2 linked regions of the Candidatus Microthrix parvicella Bio17-1 genome follow. The protein of the gene in region 1 binds, or shares a complex with, the protein of each later gene. Links are inferred from orthologs where the notes say so. Each region holds a gene or a part of one and is shown on either strand. Other genes may lie near its edges.

What was found.
Region 2: the proteins of MPARV_RS0108920 (region 1) and dnaN are in contact, whole or in part, in a solved structure (PDB 1OK7), measured with the Escherichia coli proteins. The link is inferred for Candidatus Microthrix parvicella Bio17-1 from one-to-one orthologs.

The regions. Positions count from the first base shown.
Region 1 is NZ_AMPG01000002.1:158,777-166,453, forward strand. Bases 1,727-4,674 are described here. They hold MPARV_RS0108920 (DNA polymerase IV), read right to left. Parts: upstream 3,876-4,674; coding sequence 2,577-3,875; downstream 1,727-2,576. Other genes in these bases: MPARV_RS0108910 (transglutaminase TgpA family protein), read left to right, coding at 1,727-2,212; MPARV_RS22540 (DUF3040 domain-containing protein), read right to left, coding at 2,225-2,590; MPARV_RS0108925 (NUDIX hydrolase), read right to left, coding at 3,872-4,420; MPARV_RS25330 (hypothetical protein), read left to right, coding at 4,471-4,674. Also shown: more of MPARV_RS0108910, read left to right, coding at 1-1,726; more of MPARV_RS25330, read left to right, coding at 4,675-4,752; MPARV_RS0108935 (inositol monophosphatase family protein), read left to right, coding at 4,749-5,621; MPARV_RS0108940 (response regulator transcription factor), read left to right, coding at 5,728-6,408; MPARV_RS0108945 (HAMP domain-containing sensor histidine kinase), read left to right, coding at 6,405-7,677. UniProt on the Escherichia coli protein: Poorly processive, error-prone DNA polymerase involved in translesion repair and untargeted mutagenesis. Copies undamaged DNA at stalled replication forks, which arise in vivo from mismatched or misaligned primer ends.
Region 2 is NZ_AMPG01000004.1:67,834-75,440, reverse strand. Bases 2,400-5,277 are described here. They hold dnaN (DNA polymerase III subunit beta), read right to left. Parts: upstream 4,447-5,277; coding sequence 3,352-4,446; downstream 2,400-3,351. Other genes in these bases: dnaA (chromosomal replication initiator protein DnaA), read right to left, coding at 4,683-5,277; recF (DNA replication/repair protein RecF), read right to left, coding at 2,400-3,335. In the rest of the region: MPARV_RS0116095 (DNA gyrase/topoisomerase IV subunit B), read right to left, coding at 1-1,672; MPARV_RS0116090 (DciA family protein), read right to left, coding at 1,864-2,223; more of recF, read right to left, coding at 2,220-2,399; more of dnaA, read right to left, coding at 5,278-6,113; rpmH (50S ribosomal protein L34), read left to right, coding at 6,465-6,605; rnpA (ribonuclease P protein component), read left to right, coding at 6,602-6,961; membrane protein insertion efficiency factor YidD, read left to right, coding at 6,958-7,221; MPARV_RS23000 (YidC/Oxa1 family membrane protein insertase), read left to right, coding at 7,214-7,607. UniProt on the Escherichia coli protein: Confers DNA tethering and processivity to DNA polymerases and other proteins. Acts as a clamp, forming a ring around DNA (a reaction catalyzed by the clamp-loading complex) which diffuses in an ATP-independent manner freely and bidirectionally along dsDNA.

The DNA of each region.
Region 1 (7,677 bases):
CTGGTGGCTGCCTGAGATCACGCTGGTGGGTCTCACCGTGGCCCTGGCCCTCAGCTTCGCCCGCCTGTTCTCGGGCTGGGACTGGCTGATTCCGGTGCTGGCGCCCGCGCTGGTGGTTCACGCCTCCGAGGCGGCCGCCCGCCGAGCCAGGCTGTCGGTCTGGATCGCCCCGCTGATCGCCACGGTGCTGGGCCTGATCACCTGGGTCAACCTCACGCTGCCCGAAACCACCCGGCTTGGGCTGCCCGGTGTCGACACCGTGCCCCGCTTCATCGCACTCACCGGTGACTCGTTCGAAACCTTCCGCAAGCTGGTTGCCCCAGCTCCCGCCCAGCCCGGCTTCATAGCCGCCGCATCCCTGGCGCTACTGGTGGTTGCGTTGTATTCCGACACCGCCGCCCATCGCGGCAACGTGCCGGTGCAGGCGGTGACCACCCACATCGGTGTGTTCATCTTCGGTGCCACCCTGGCCAGGGGGCCGGGCCAGCTCTTCTCCGCAGTGGTGTTCACCGCGGCGCTGGGCGCGCACCTGTTGGCCGTGCGTACCGTCAGCGCAGGACGAGGCCGCTGGCGCAGCGGCGAGCGGACGGGTGGAACCTGGGCCGCCGCACGTATCGGGGCGGGGGCCTTGGCGGTGGCGGTGTTGGGGGGCACCGTTGCCCACCTCGCATTCACTCAGGATCGGAGCCCCGTGGTGGATCTCACCAAGTTCAGCTCCGATCGGGCAGATCGCGAAGTGCTCTCGCCACTGGTGTCGGTGGCCGATCAGCTGGGCCCGCAGAGCAACAATGTGATGTTCACGGTGGAGAGCACCAAGGTGGACCCCACGTATTGGCGCCTCACCGCACTCGACAGCTTCGAAAACAACGTGTGGAGTTCCACCGCCTCCTACGAGGATGCCGCCGGCCGTCTGCCCGAGGTCGGCGCCCTGCCCAGCCGCACCATCATCGACCAGACGGTGGCGATCGACGGCCTGACCGGTATCTGGATGCCCGCGGCGGCCGACCCGGTGGAGGTGGCCTCGGAGATCCCGGCGAGCTTCGATCAGCCGTCGGCGACGCTGATCGTGACCGACGGCAACGAGATGCCCCAGGGCATGACCTACGCGGTGCGATCGGCGATACCAAACGTGAGCGCCCCGGTGGCGAAGGTGCCGCGTGGCGACGAGGTTGACGCCGCCCTGGCGCTTCCCACCGACCTCAGCACGCAGGTGTCCCGCGAAGCGAAGCTCATCACCGAAGGCGTTCAAGGTGACCTCCCGAAGCTGCAGGCGCTTCAGAACGACCTCCGTAAGGGGGAATACGACACCTCCGCCGACTACCGCGGCGCGGCCGATCCCACTGCGGCCTTTCTGGAGAGCCGACGCGGGTTCTGTACCCAGTACGCCAGCGCGTTCGTGTTGATGGCGCGCTCGTTGGGCTTTCCGGCGCGACTTGGCGTCGGGTTCACCCCGGGCAACTACGACGAGGCCACGGCCACCTGGACCGTCACCGGCCGCCAGGCCCACGCCTGGCCCGAGGTGTTTCTCCCCGACTACGGGTGGGTGGCATTCGAGCCCACCCCAGGACGCGGCAACCCGGTCACCGAGCCGCTCACCGGTGTGCCATTTGAGCAGGACTCGGGCGATGGCAACCCCGAGCCCGTGGCACCCGCAACCACGGCCCCACCCACCACCACCGCGTCGCCGACCCCCTCGTCGGTACCGTCGCAGGGCGCCGACCCCGGGCCGGTCGAACAGCCCAAACTTGCCGTTCCCGAGCAGCCTCGGAGCACCCCCTGGTGGCTCATCGGCCTCGTCGCCCTGCTCGCCCTGGCCTCCGGTGGTTTCGCTGGACGTATCGCATGGGTCCGCAATCAGCGATCACGCCGTTACACGCCCGCTGACGCCAACCTGGTTCCGGTCGGTGCCTGGGCCGAGGTCACCGATCGGCTCGCGATGCGCCGGCACCTGCCGAGAGCCGCCGAGACCGCGCATGAGTTTGCCCGACGCGCCGAAACCGAAACCGGACTTGCCACGCTGGAGCCCCTCAGCGACCTGGCTGCGGCCGGCACGTTCGGCGACACGCCACTCGACGACGATCAGGTGGAGCAGTCCCGCCGGCTGGCGACTTCGGCGTCGACGGCCCTGACGTCGGAGTGGTCGAGGACCGACCGGCTCCGCTGGATGCTGGGCCTCATCCCGTCGGGGCGGGGACGCCCCGGACCGGGCTGAACGCTGCGGCGCTCAGCCCTCGTCGCTGGACTCGGCCCCGGTGGAGGCCTCGCTGCGGTGCACGCCGGAGAGCCGGGTGATCGGGCTGAAGAGCTCGCCGATGCCGTCCTGGCCCAGTTGACGGATGCTGGCCTCGATCACCGCTCCGAGGGCGAAGGTCACGAGGAACCCGACGAACGCCAGGAGAAAGTGAACCGAGAGCAGGAAGATGGTGGCCGCCAGCGACACCACCATGCCGACCGCCGCCAGGCGGATACGACGCAGCACCGACGAGTTCACGGTGCGGGTGCGTACCTCGTTCGCCAACGCAGGGTCAGACTCGTAGAGCTGATCCTCGATCTCTCGCAAAATGCGCTGCTCGTCTTCAGAGAGTGGCATCGCTTACCCCCTCGTCGTTCCGGTGGCCAGGGGTGCCCACAGGGGCGCCCGACGTGCGAACGTTGCCGGCCTGTCGCGCCGCGCCGATCGCTTTGCTGCCAAAGCGTCTGCGGACACTGTCGACCGTGCGGTCCAAGATTCGCTCCTCATCGTCGGACAGCCTATCGAGGCGAAGCTGGGCGGGTGCGGCGGCAGCCAGGCCGCTGGTGCCCACGCCCACCAGGCGTACCCCCGGCGACAGGTCCAGGCCGCACAGCAGGTTCCATGCCACCTCCCGGATGGTGGCGGTGGCATCGGTTGGGGTATCCAGGCGCCGGGCCCGGGTCAACGTGCGAAAATCACCGTGACGCACCTTGATCTGCACGGTGGTTGCGGTCAGGCCCGCCGACCGCAGGCGGGTGGCCACGCTGTCGGCCATCACGGCCAGATCGCCCTCCAACTCCCCGGCATCGGCCCGGTCGGTGGCGAAGGTCCGCTCGGAACTGATCGACTTGGTGGGTGCGTCGGCAACGACGGGCCGGGGGTCGTTGCCCCGGGCCAACGCCACCAACTGACGGGCAGCCGGCCCACCCAACACCCGCCGAAGGGTTGTCTCACCGGCCGCTGCCACCTCGCCCACGGTGCCCAATCCGAGGCGCCCCAGCTTGTCGGCCGCGACGGGGCCCACCCCTGGCAGCGCCCGAACCGGCAAAGGTCCGAGAAAGCCCTCCACGTCGGGAGGTCGCACCACCACCACCCCGGGACCCGCCACGGGACCCCTGGGATCGGGAGTGGGTTTGGCCGCTTCGGACGCCAACTTGGCCACCAACTTGCTGGGGCCCAAACCCACTGACACCCAGAGGCCCAGGTCGCTGTGAACCCGCTGCCTGAGGCGGGCGGCGGTCACCACCGGGTCGCCCAAGCGGCGTTCGCTGCCGGTGAGCTCCACGAAGGCCTCATCAAGCGAAAGCGGCTCCACCAGGGGGCTCAACTCGTCAAGAATCGACATGAACCTTCCGGACACGCTGCGGTAGTGGTCGAGGTCGCCCGGAAGCACCACCGCCACCGGGCATCTCCGGAGTGCCTCGGTCATGGCCATGGCCGAGCGAACGCCGGTTGCACGCGCCTCGTAGGACGCGGCGGCGACCACCCCTCGGCGGCCGTCTCCACCAACGAGCACCGGACGACCGACCAACTCGGGGTGACGCAACACCTCCACCGCCGCAAAAAAGCAGTCCATGTCGACATGCAGCACCCAGCGCCGCCCAGGTGTCGCCCCGCCGCTGCGTCCAGGGCCGGTGATCATCGGTGTTCGGAGCGGGTGACCCGGAGCTCTGATCGTCGGGTGCCCTCGATCAGATAGGCGTACCGACGAGGCTCGGCCCATCGGTGGGCGAGGTAGTCCACCAACGGCTCACGCACCCATTGCGGCGAACCCGCCAGGGGTTCATCGCACGCGGTCCTGTGAAAGAAGTCGCCGGACTCGACGATGCCGTCCGGATCGTTGAAGCTCAGCTCACCGCCCGGGTATTCGGCCCCGAAGGCGACCACTCGCAGGCACCAGCCCAACTGCGGCGCCCGGCAGGTGATCTCGTACAGCGGACCCCGCCACCTGGGGACCACCAGGCCTGTCTCCTCGGCGACCTCACGCGTCAGCCCCTCGATCAGTTCCTCCCCGGGATCGATCACCCCACCGGGCGGCGACCAGTCCACCACCCCGCCACTGCGGTGGTTACGCACCAGCAGGACACCCGCCGGGCCTTCGATCACAGCTCCACCGACGGTCCAGTCTCGGAGGCCGTCCGGGCCTTCGGAACCTTCGTCCCCTGCGTCGCTCGCCGCATCGCTCACCCTTCCCACCCTACGAGCCAACCGGCCTACTACGGGTACCATGCGCAGCGATGCCCGCACCCCAAGGACCGCCCACAGAACCATCCAGCGCAGATCCCCTGACCGCCCTGGCCCCCGTGTGGATGCGGGTCGTCGCCTTTGTGGCCATCATGGTGGGCGGTCTTGGCGGGGCGCTGGTGGGCGGCCGTTTCGGCGCTGTGGCCTGCACCGGAGCCTGCGACGGGGTCATCGGAACAACGATGCTGGCCGGAACTGTGGTTGGTGCCGTGGGTGTGGCGGTGGTGGCCGTCATCACCCTGCGGGTGGCACGCGAGTGGGTTGGCGGCTCGTGAGTTCGGCCGGCGCCGAAACCCCGCAGGCCGCAGACACCCCAACAGCAATCGACCTGGCCGAGGTTGCCCTGTCCGTGGCCCGGGTCGGGGCTGAGGTGGCGGCGGCCTCTCAGGCCGAAGTGCGGGCCGACACCGCGACGCGCTTCACAAAGTCGAGCGACACCGACCTGGTCACCCGCGCCGATCGCGCAGCCGAGGACGCCATTCGTCAGGCATTGCTCGTCGCCCGTCCCACCGATCGTTTCCTCGGCGAGGAGAGCGCCACGGCACAGGCCGGCGGTCTGGCCGACGGCTCGGACATCCTCTGGGTGGTCGACCCCATCGATGGCACCACCAACTATGTCTATGGGCAGCCCGACTGGGCGATCTCGGTGGCCGCCACCAGGCACGGCGCATCGCTGGCCGCTGCGGTTGTCGCACCCATTTTGGGCTTGGAGTACCGCGCGTCGCTGCACGGTGGAGCAACCCGAAACGGCGTTGCGCTCAAGCTGGGTGCACCACCCCCGCTGGGCCGCGCGCTGGTGGCCACCGGGTTCGGTTACGATCCCGGCCGCCGTGGGCGCCAGGGTGCCGTAGCGGCCGCGATGCTGCCACAGGTGCGGGACCTACGGCGCCGCGGCGCCGCCGCACTGGACTTCTGTTTCGTGGCCGACGGCAGCGCCGACGCCTATTACGAGGCGGGCCCGCAGTGGTGGGACTTCGCGGCGGGTTCTCTGGTGGCGTCCGAGGCGGGGGCGGCCGTGTTGACGCAACCGCTCGGTGCGTCAGCCTCGACGGGATCGCACGGTTGGTTCCTCGTCGCCGCCGCCCCCCCACTGTTCGACGGCCTGCTGGAGGTGCTCATGGGGTTGGGCGCCGCCGACGGCTGAGTGTTGTCCACAGCCGGCCGCGCTGCGCCGTTCCGGCTTCACGTCTCGCGCCCGGTAGCCTGCAACAAGCCCCGCGCCCGCCCGGCCCAGAAATGAAAGCCCCACGTTGAGCACCCGAATCCTGACCGTCGAGGACGACGAACGAATCCGCACCGCGGTGAAGCTGGCCCTGGAGGATGAGGGTTGGGAAGTGGTGGAGGCCGCCACCGGCGAGGCTGCGATCGAGGCATTCCGCGCCGGTCCCACCGATGTCGTGCTCATCGACATCATGTTGCCCGGGGTGGACGGCTTCGAGGTGTGCCGCGCCGTGCGCCGTCAGAGTGACGTCCCGATCATCATGGTGACCGCCAGGGCCGACACCCACGACGTGGTTGCCGGTCTTGAGGCAGGCGCCGACGACTATCTCACCAAGCCCTTCGTGCCCAAGGAGCTGTCGGCCCGCATCCGGGCGCTGCTTCGTCGGGTTCGGTCGGGCGACACGGTGCAGCACCGCATGCGTTTCGGCGACCTCGACATCATCCCTGATGAGGGCGTGGTCACCCTGGCCGGTGTCACCATCCACCTCACCAAGACCGAGTTTCGACTCCTGGTCGAACTCGCCAGTTCACCCGGCAAGATCTTTTCCCGCGAGGACCTCCTCGACAAGGTGTGGGGGCACGGTTACCTGGCCGACAGCCGTTTGGTGGACGTCCACGTTCGTCGGCTGCGGACCAAGGTGGAGGCCGACCCGGGCAACCCACGGCATGTGCTGACCGTTCGGGGCCTGGGCTACAAGCTGGCGGCGTGAGCTCGGTCGACCAGGCCGGCGGCGGGTCGTCTGATTCCGATCAGGTCGGTTCCGAGTCAACCCTGCAGGCTGCCGGTGCCGGGGCACCCACCACCGCGGGGCCGACGAAGCTCCTCTCCCCGCACGCCCGCAAGCGGAGCCAGACGAGCGAGTCGCAGTTGGGTCTGCGATCACGTGTCACCCTCGCCTTCACCCTGGGCGCCTTGGTTTTGTCGATCATTCTCGGAGCAGCCACGCTGAACCTCACCCGTCGGTCACTGCTGGCCGAGCGTGAACGCCGCACCATCACCCGAACCTCGGTCAGCGCCACCACCCTGGACGGGCTCCTCAAGAACCTTCAGCCCGGCGCCGATCCCACCCCGCTGCTCAGCGACCTCCAGGCCCAGGGCCCACAGTTTCTCATGCTGAAGAACCCGGGTTCGGGCAATCGTGAGCCCCAACTGTTCCTCACCGGGGAGGTTCCCATCGGTGACCTCCCGCAAAGCCTGGTCACCAAGGCCCTGTGGGACGGACAGCCGGCGGTGATGCGGGTCGAGTCGAAGGACACGCTCTACACGGCGGTGGGCGTGCCCCTGCCCGATGCCAACGGCGCCTACTTCGAACTCAACGCCATCGACGACATTGCCACCGCCGTGCAGTCGCAGACCGTGACCCTCATCATTGTCAGCTCGATCACCACGCTGGCGGGTGCCGCGCTGGGTTGGTGGGCAAGCCGCAGGGCCCTCCGACCGTTGATGCTGGTGGGCGATGCAGCCGGTCGGATCGCCGATGGTCATCTCGAGACCCGGCTGAATGCGGCCGACTATGCAGAGGACCCCGAGCTGGGCCCTCTGGTCTCATCCTTCAACGGCATGGTGGAGAAGCTGCAGGCGCGCATCGACCGCGACGCGCGATTTGCCTCCGACGTCAGCCACGAACTCCGGTCACCGCTCACCACGATCAACGCGTCGGTTGATGTGCTCAGCCGGGCCGCCGACAACCTTCCAGATCGGGCCAAAACCGCCCTCGACCTGCTGGAGTCCGATCTGGTTCGGTTCACGCAGTTGGTGGAAGACCTTTTGGAGATCTCCCGCTTTGATGCCGGGGCGGTTCGACTTGACGTCAACGAAATCTCGCTGATGGGTGTGGTCCGCCGCGCCGTGGAAGCGGTGGCCGGGAAGGACACGACGATCGTCGCCGATGACGACCTGGACGCATTGGTGATGCCCATGGACAAGGTGCGCGTGGTTCGGGTGCTGTCCAACTTCATCGACAACGCCGCCAAGTACG
Region 2 (7,607 bases), on another replicon or contig:
TGCCCACTTTGGTCGAGTACAACGGCGGCTGTGCGATGAACACCCGACCCGCCTCCACCAGCGGCTTCATCTGACGGAAGAAGAAGGTGAGCAACAGCGTACGAATGTGGCTGCCGTCGACGTCGGCGTCGGCCATGAGCACCACCTTGCCGTATCGAATCTGAGGGAGGTCGAACTCCTCGCCCATGCCCGCGCCAACCGCCTGGATCAGCGAAGTGACCTCGGCATTGCGCAGCATGCGGTCCGGCCGGGCACGCTCAACGTTGAGGATCTTGCCCCGAATCGGCAGGATTGCCATGGTGGCCGGGTCGCGGGCGTCCTTGGCCGAGCCGCCGGCCGAGTTGCCCTCCACGATGTACAGCTCGCACTCGTCCGGGTTCTTCGACGAGCAGTCGGCCAGCTTGCCCGGCAGCCCTGCGCCGTCGAGGGCCGACTTGCGGCGGGTGGCCTCTCGGGCCGACCGTGCTGCCTCGCGGGCACGAGATGCGGCAATCGCCTTGGCGACCACGCGTCGCGCCTCGGTGGGATGCTCCTCGAGCCACTCCCCCAGCCGGTCGTTGGTCGCCCGCTCGACCATGGAACGCACCGGCACGTTACCCAGCTTCGACTTGGTCTGACCCTCAAACTGCGGGTCGGCCAGCTTGACCGAGATGATCGCGGTCAGGCCCTCACGGATGTCCTCGCCCTGAAGGTTGGTCTCCTTCTCCTTCAGGTGGCCCTTCTCGCGGGCGTACCTGTTGAGCGTGTTGGTGAGCGCCTTCTTGAAGCCCTCCTCGTGCATGCCGCCTTCGATGGTGTTGATGCCGTTGGCAAAGCTGTGCAGACCGTCGGAGTTGTAGCCGGTGTTCCACTGAAAGGCGATCTCCACCTGCATCGGGGCACCCGCCGCCTCCTCCGAGTGGTGGTAGTGGCCCACGTCGTCGAACAATGTTTCTTTTGGGCCGTTGATGTGCACGATGAAATCCCGCACGCCGTTCTCATAACAGAAGATGGTTCGTTCTGGTTCCTCGCCACGTTCGTCGGTAAACGAAATGGTTAAACCGGCATTGAGGAACGCCATCATCTGCAGGCGCTCGGTCAGGGTTTGGCTGCGGAACGTGACCTCGTCGAAAATCTCCGGGTCGGGCCAGAAGCGCACCGTGGTGCCCGTGGGGCGCTCGATGCCATCGGTGCTCGGCGGGGTGGGGCCGATCTGTCGAAGCGGCTCGTTGGCGACGCCCCCGTCGATGTAGCTCATCGACCAGCGCTGCCCCTCCCGGTCGATGTCCACCTCGGTTCGGGCCGACAATGCGTTGACCACCGAGATGCCAACCCCGTGCAGTCCGCCCGACACCTTGTAGCCACCGCCGCCGAACTTGCCACCGGCGTGCAACACGGTGATGGCCACCTCGGCGGCCGACATGCCCGGGTATTTCGGGTGTGGGTCGGTGGGAATGCCACGGCCGTTGTCGACCACCTGACAGCCACCACTGGCCAGGAGTGTGACCTCGATGTGATCGCAGAACCCTGCCATCGCCTCATCGACCGAGTTGTCGACCACCTCGTACACCAGGTGATGCAACCCGCTGGGGCCGGTGGAACCGATATACATTCCCGGACGTTTTCGAACCGCTTCCAGGCCCTCCAACACCTGAATCTGCTCGGCGCCGTACGTGCTGGGTTCAACTGTCACGTTAGGTGACCTCTGGGGGTGCGAGATTGGTGGAAATGGGCCGAATGAACCACTTGCCGTCAATGAATACACAGGTTGTGGATAACTATGTGGACATCTTGTGGCTGAATTGAATGTGGTTACGCCGCCCGGCCAAGTCGGCCGAGCCCAGCATAGCTCATTTTGACGAGGGCCCAGACCGGACTGGGCCCTCAGCGTCCGTCTGTGCCCTTCGGGGCCTGTTCTGTAGGGACCCCCGGGGAACGGCTCTCGGAAGTGACACGCACCCTCACGGTGGCGACAACGTCGTCCCCCACCAACTGATTCAGCGTGCCGGCCAGCTCACGCCCCAACAGGTTCAACTCCTCGGCCACCGCTGGATCGGTGGTGCTGATCACCAGCCGGCCCGACACCAGATCGCTTGGCCAACACCACTTGGCCAGCCGCGCACCGACGATGGTGGGCCATTGGCCCTCAATCACCGCGTGAGCGTCCAACGACGGCCGGCCAAAGTGTGCCAGTACCGCATCGAGTGAGCTGGACACGTGCCGGGACGGACGCTGAGACCTCATCGCCACCTCACCGATCCGGGTTCGGTCACCTCGAGCACGGCGGAGGGGTCAATCTCCGTTGGAAGCTCGGCGGCAGTGGTCAACAGCGTCTGCCCGCTTGGAACGGCGCGCAACAAGGCCGAGCGCCGCTGCGCATCGAGTTCCGACAAGACATCGTCAAGCACCAGGAGCGGCGGCGCACCAAAGCGGTCCGTCAGGAGACGGTGTACTGCCAGCCGCAGCGACAACGCCAGGCTGCGTTGCTCGCCCTGAGACGCATGGGTGCGGGCCGCCATCCCGTCGAGGCTGACAACCAACTCGTCACGATGCGGCCCCACCATGGTGACGCCGCGTCGCAACTCCTCGCGTCGTGCGTCGTTCAAGGCAGCCGCCAACCCGGTGTCTCGCCACGGGGCATCGTAGGTCAGCACCACCTCGCACTTCGCTCCTGCCAATTCCTCGTAGGCAGCACTCACCAGTGGCGACAACTCCTCGACCAGCGCCGCACGTTCGGTGCCCAACCGGTCACCTCGCTCGGAGAGCTGACGATTCCACACCTCCAGGGTGAGTTCGGCCGATTGATCGAGCCCACCTCTGGTTTGACGCAGCAACGCATTTCGTTGTCGAAGCACCTTCTCGTAGTCGGATCGAACCGAATCCAGCCGAGGATCACGAGCCACCAGCGCATCATCGAGCAGGCGTCGGCGATCCGAAGGCGATCCTTTGATCAGCACCAGGTCGTCGGGCGAGAACACCGTGACCCGCCCCACCTCGGCCACGTCACGACGACGGGCACCAGCCTGGCGGTTCAACAGCACCCGCCCTCGTCCACGGGTGGAGATCTCTGATTCGATCAACGCCCGCCGAGCCTCGCCCACGCCCTGCCACTCACCGTCGGGCGACGGCTCCTCGAACTCGGCCCTCACCACGGCCGCCTCGGCACCTCGCCGCACCAACGCCTCATTGGGAACGCCGCGAACACTCGTCAACAGCAGTGGCCAGGCCACCGCCTCAACAAGGTTGGTCTTGCCGATGCCGTTGGGACCGATCAGGGCCGTCAAGCCCACCGGCAGTTCCAGCGACAACTTCTCGTAGGAGCGGAACTGCCGCAACTCCAACCGTCGCAGAAACATGGTTTGGTGCGGCCCGCTACGAAACTCGTACCGGCATCAGCAGGTACAGGAAGTCGTCAGCGTCGGAGCCGCGCAGTACGGCCGGCTTGTTGTCGCCGATGGTCTCCACACGCACCTCCTCGCCCCGTGCTGCATCAAGCCCATCGAGCAGGTAGTCGGGATTGAACGCGATGGTCAGGCCTTCACCCTCAAAAGTCACGTCCATCCGCTCGGAAGCATGCCCAACGTCCTGTGTCACCGCCACCAGTTCAAGGGAGTTGTGGCTCATCTCCAACCGAATGGGGGTGGACTCGCGGGCCATCAACTTCACGCGGCGCACCGCCTCGATCAGCGCATGACGATCGACGGTGAGCGTATTGGCCTGAGTCTCGGGAATCAGCCCCCGATAGTTGGGGAAATCGCCGCTGATCAAGCGGGTGGTGACGCGCACTCCACCGATCCTGAAGGTGGCGTCCTGAGCGCCCAACACCAGCGTGACCTCCTCGGCATCACCCAACGACCGGATGACCTCGGTCAACGCTCGCGACGGCACCAGCACCGACTGGCCCTCCTCCAGCACGGACTGACCGCCCAGGTCGCGCACCGCCAGGCGGTAGCTGTCGGTGGCCACGAGACGAAGCCCATCACCCTCGGCGGCCAACTGCACGCCGGTGAGTATCAAGCGGTTGTCATCGTTGGAGGCGGCCGGCACCACCTGGCGAAGTCCGTCTGCAAGCGCCTCGGCCGACAGCGTGACCGAATCGGCCGTGGGCTCGGAAACCTGCGGGTACTCCTCGGGAGGAATCACGTTGACCGAGAACTCCGATCGGCCACCGGTGATCGTCGCCTGATCCTCGGTCACCTCCACGTTGACCGCACCCGGTTCCAACGCACGAACGATGTCGGCCATCAGACGAGCGGGAATGACCGCCACCCCGTCGTCCCCTCCGGCGACCTCGATCTCGGCGGTGACCGTGAGGTCGAGGTCGGAACCGGTGATCTCCAGGTGGTCGCCATCGAGGCGGAGCCGAAGGCCGGCCAATACCGGCAGGGCACCGCCGCGGCCTGAAGTCGCTCGGCCGGCGCTTCCAACCGCGTCGGCCAGAACATCACGTTCACATCGGAACTTCACGGTTCGTGCACTCTCCTACTGTCGTCTTGATGTAACTACTTACAGGGTGGTGAAGTAGTAGGGCCTGTGGATTGTGGAAAACCTAGCCGAAACCCTTGCGGGATCTGACGAGTTGAATCCACCGGTGGTCCATGATGATCCCCAGGTACGAGGTCCGAGGGAGCCGGCCCGTGGGGATAACGGTGGTGTCGTCCCCAGGATCGAGCGGCTCACACACAGCCGTGTCCCCAGGTGTGTCACAGGCCGTTCTTGATCTGCTGAATCAGCGTTTGGACGTCCTGGTAGATCTGCGGGCGCTCGGCCATGAGCGCCTTGATCTTCTCGTAGGCGTGAATGACCGTGGTGTGGTCCCTGCCCCCATAGATCTTGGCGATCTGGGGGTAGCTCAACTCGGTGAGCTCCCGAAACAGGTACATCCCCACCTGTCGAGCCGTCACCAGCGGACGTCGACGGCTCTTGGACTTCAACTCGTCGATGCTGAACCCGTAGAACTCGGACGTGGCTTCGAGGATGCGCTCGGGGGTGACAATGCGACCACCGCCGGCGGAGAGATCGCCCAGCACCTGCCGGGCGCTGTCCATGGTGACCGGGGTGCGGGTGAGGTTGGCATAGGCGGTGACCCGATTGAGCGCACCCTCGAGTTCACGGATGTTGTTGGTGATGTTGGTGACGATGAACTCGAGCACTTCGCCGGGCAGCGGGAACTCGGACTGCTCCGACTTCTTCCGGACGATGGCCAGGCGAGTTTCAAAGTCGGGCGGTTGAATGTCGGTGATCAGCCCCATCTTGAACCGGCTGCGAAGGCGGTCTTCCAGGGTGGCGATGGAATCGGGCGGGCGGTCCGAGCTCAGCACGATCTGACGGTTGGCTTCGTAGAGGGTGTTGAACGTGTGGAAGAACTCCTCCTGGAGTTGCTCCTTGCCCTCCATGAACTGAATATCGTCGACCAGCAACACGTCGTTCTCGCGGTAACGCCGCTTGAAGTCCGGCTGAGCGTTGTTGCGGATGGCATCGACGAACTCGTTCAACAGCTCCTCGGTGGAGAGGTAGCGAACCCGGTAGGTGGGGTAGTTCTCCGAGACGTAGTGAGCGATCGCCTGTAACAAGTGGGTTTTGCCCAATCCCGCCGAGCCGTACACGAACAGCGGGTTGTAGGAACGGGCGGGGGTCTCGGCGACGGAAAGCGCCGCCGCCTGGGCGAAGCGGTTGGACGGGCCGGTCACGAACGAGGCAAACGTGTAGCGGTTGTTGAGCCCGCCAGAGCGAACACTGTTGGGGGCGCCGGACCCGTGCAGGCCGCTCAGGGCCTGATCCGACGACGTGGTCGGAACGGAGACGCCGCCAGTGGACGCGCCTGAACTGGAAGTGGTGGTGAGTGGACTCAGCTCGCTGTTGAGGGGCTCGGCGAGGTTGGAGTCGGGATCGACCTCGACTGCCAGATCAACGCCCTCGAGGCCGAGGTCGCTGATGACACCCATGAGAAGTGGGCGGAATCGATTGTCGATGCGATCTCTCAGGACCAGGCTGGGCGCGACGATCGTGAGCGTTGCACCGTCGTAGTCGACGGCCCGAACCTCACTGAAGGTGGTGCGCCAAACGACGCTCGACACCTGGTGGGTGACGCCGCGGGCCACTGCCTCCCAGACCGATGTTGCTTCATCCTCCATGGGGTGGTGCTTCACCTCAGGCCTAATTGTCCACAGCACGGTCCACAAACTGTGGACAGTCTCCCATGGACGAACTGTCGGAGCTTTCCGTGCGCCGGTGCCCCGTTGACGGCGTTCGTCGTGTGGGACCGGTGGCATCGTTGCCGGCACGTCCCCAAGCTTCGGGCAAGGGAGGATGACCGTAGCACTCATTGGTAGGGCGCTCCAGCCCTCCGACAAATCTGTCCGTGTCCTGCGCGGGTTGCCCCCGACACGGCGCTGCCCGTAACGTGTTCGTTCCGTGTGCCGGCGCGGCCGGCTCTCCGCACGGCAACAGCCCCTTGCAAGCTTGTCCGGGCCCATCCAGGAGGAATCTTCGTGAAGCGTACCTACCAGCCAAAGACGCGCCGTCGTGCTCGTCGACACGGCTTTCGTCATCGCATGGCCGAGCGCTCAGGTCGAGCAGTGGTGAAGGCGCGCCGCCGCAAGGGCCGTGCCCGCTTGTCGGCCTGACGTGGCGGCTCACCGGTCGCCAGGCCTTTCGCTCACTGCGTCAAGCGGGGAGCAAGGGTCACAGCGGGCCGGTCACGGTGATAGCAGCACCCACGAGCGCCAATCGGCCTCGGGTGGCGTTCGCTCTCGGCAAGCGGCTGGGACCGGCTGTGACACGCAACCGGGTGCGTCGGCGCCTGCGGCATCTGATGGCCGACGCGGAACGACGCGGAACCTTGGTTACGAAGGACTACCTGATCGTGGGTGGGCCGGCGATCTCCAACCTGAGCTTCGACGAACTGTCGACCCATCTGAACAACGCCCTGACGTCAGCGGAACGCAGCGTCCAAGGCACCCGTCGCCACTCGCCCGGATGATCCAGGGCGTCATTCACGGCTACCAGGTGATGACCAACGCCCGCCCCTCGCCCTGTCGGTACGTACCGTCCTGCTCGTCCTATGCCGACGAAGCGGTGCAGGTTCACGGGGCCATCAAAGGTGGAGCAATGTCGCTGCGCCGACTGAGCCGATGCCATCCCTGGGGAGCCAGCGGTTGGGATCCGGTTCCCGATATCCATGGAAATTGCGCCCCCGAGCCAGTTTCTTCCTCACGAGATGACTTGAGTACCGATGCCTGACCTGCTTGGTCCCTTCGACCCACTGTTTGAGTTCTTCGGCGCCATCGTCGCCGGTATCTACGCCGTGATCCCCTCGTTCGGGGTCGCCATCGTGCTCTTCACCTTCCTGGTGATGGTGGTCACCACGCCCCTGACGGTGAAGAGCACGAAGTCGATGCTCCAGATGCAGCGGCTGCAACCCGAGCTGAAACAACTTCAGGCGAAGTACAAAGGCGATCGCGAGCGGCTGAACACCGAGTTGATGTTGTTCTACAAGGAGAACAACATCTCGCCCGTTGGCGGCTGCCTACCGGTGATTGCCCAAGCGCCGGTCTTCATCGTGATGTATCACCTCATCCGCGGCCTGACGAACCGCCTCGGCGGCACGTCCGCAGGTGTCGGTCACA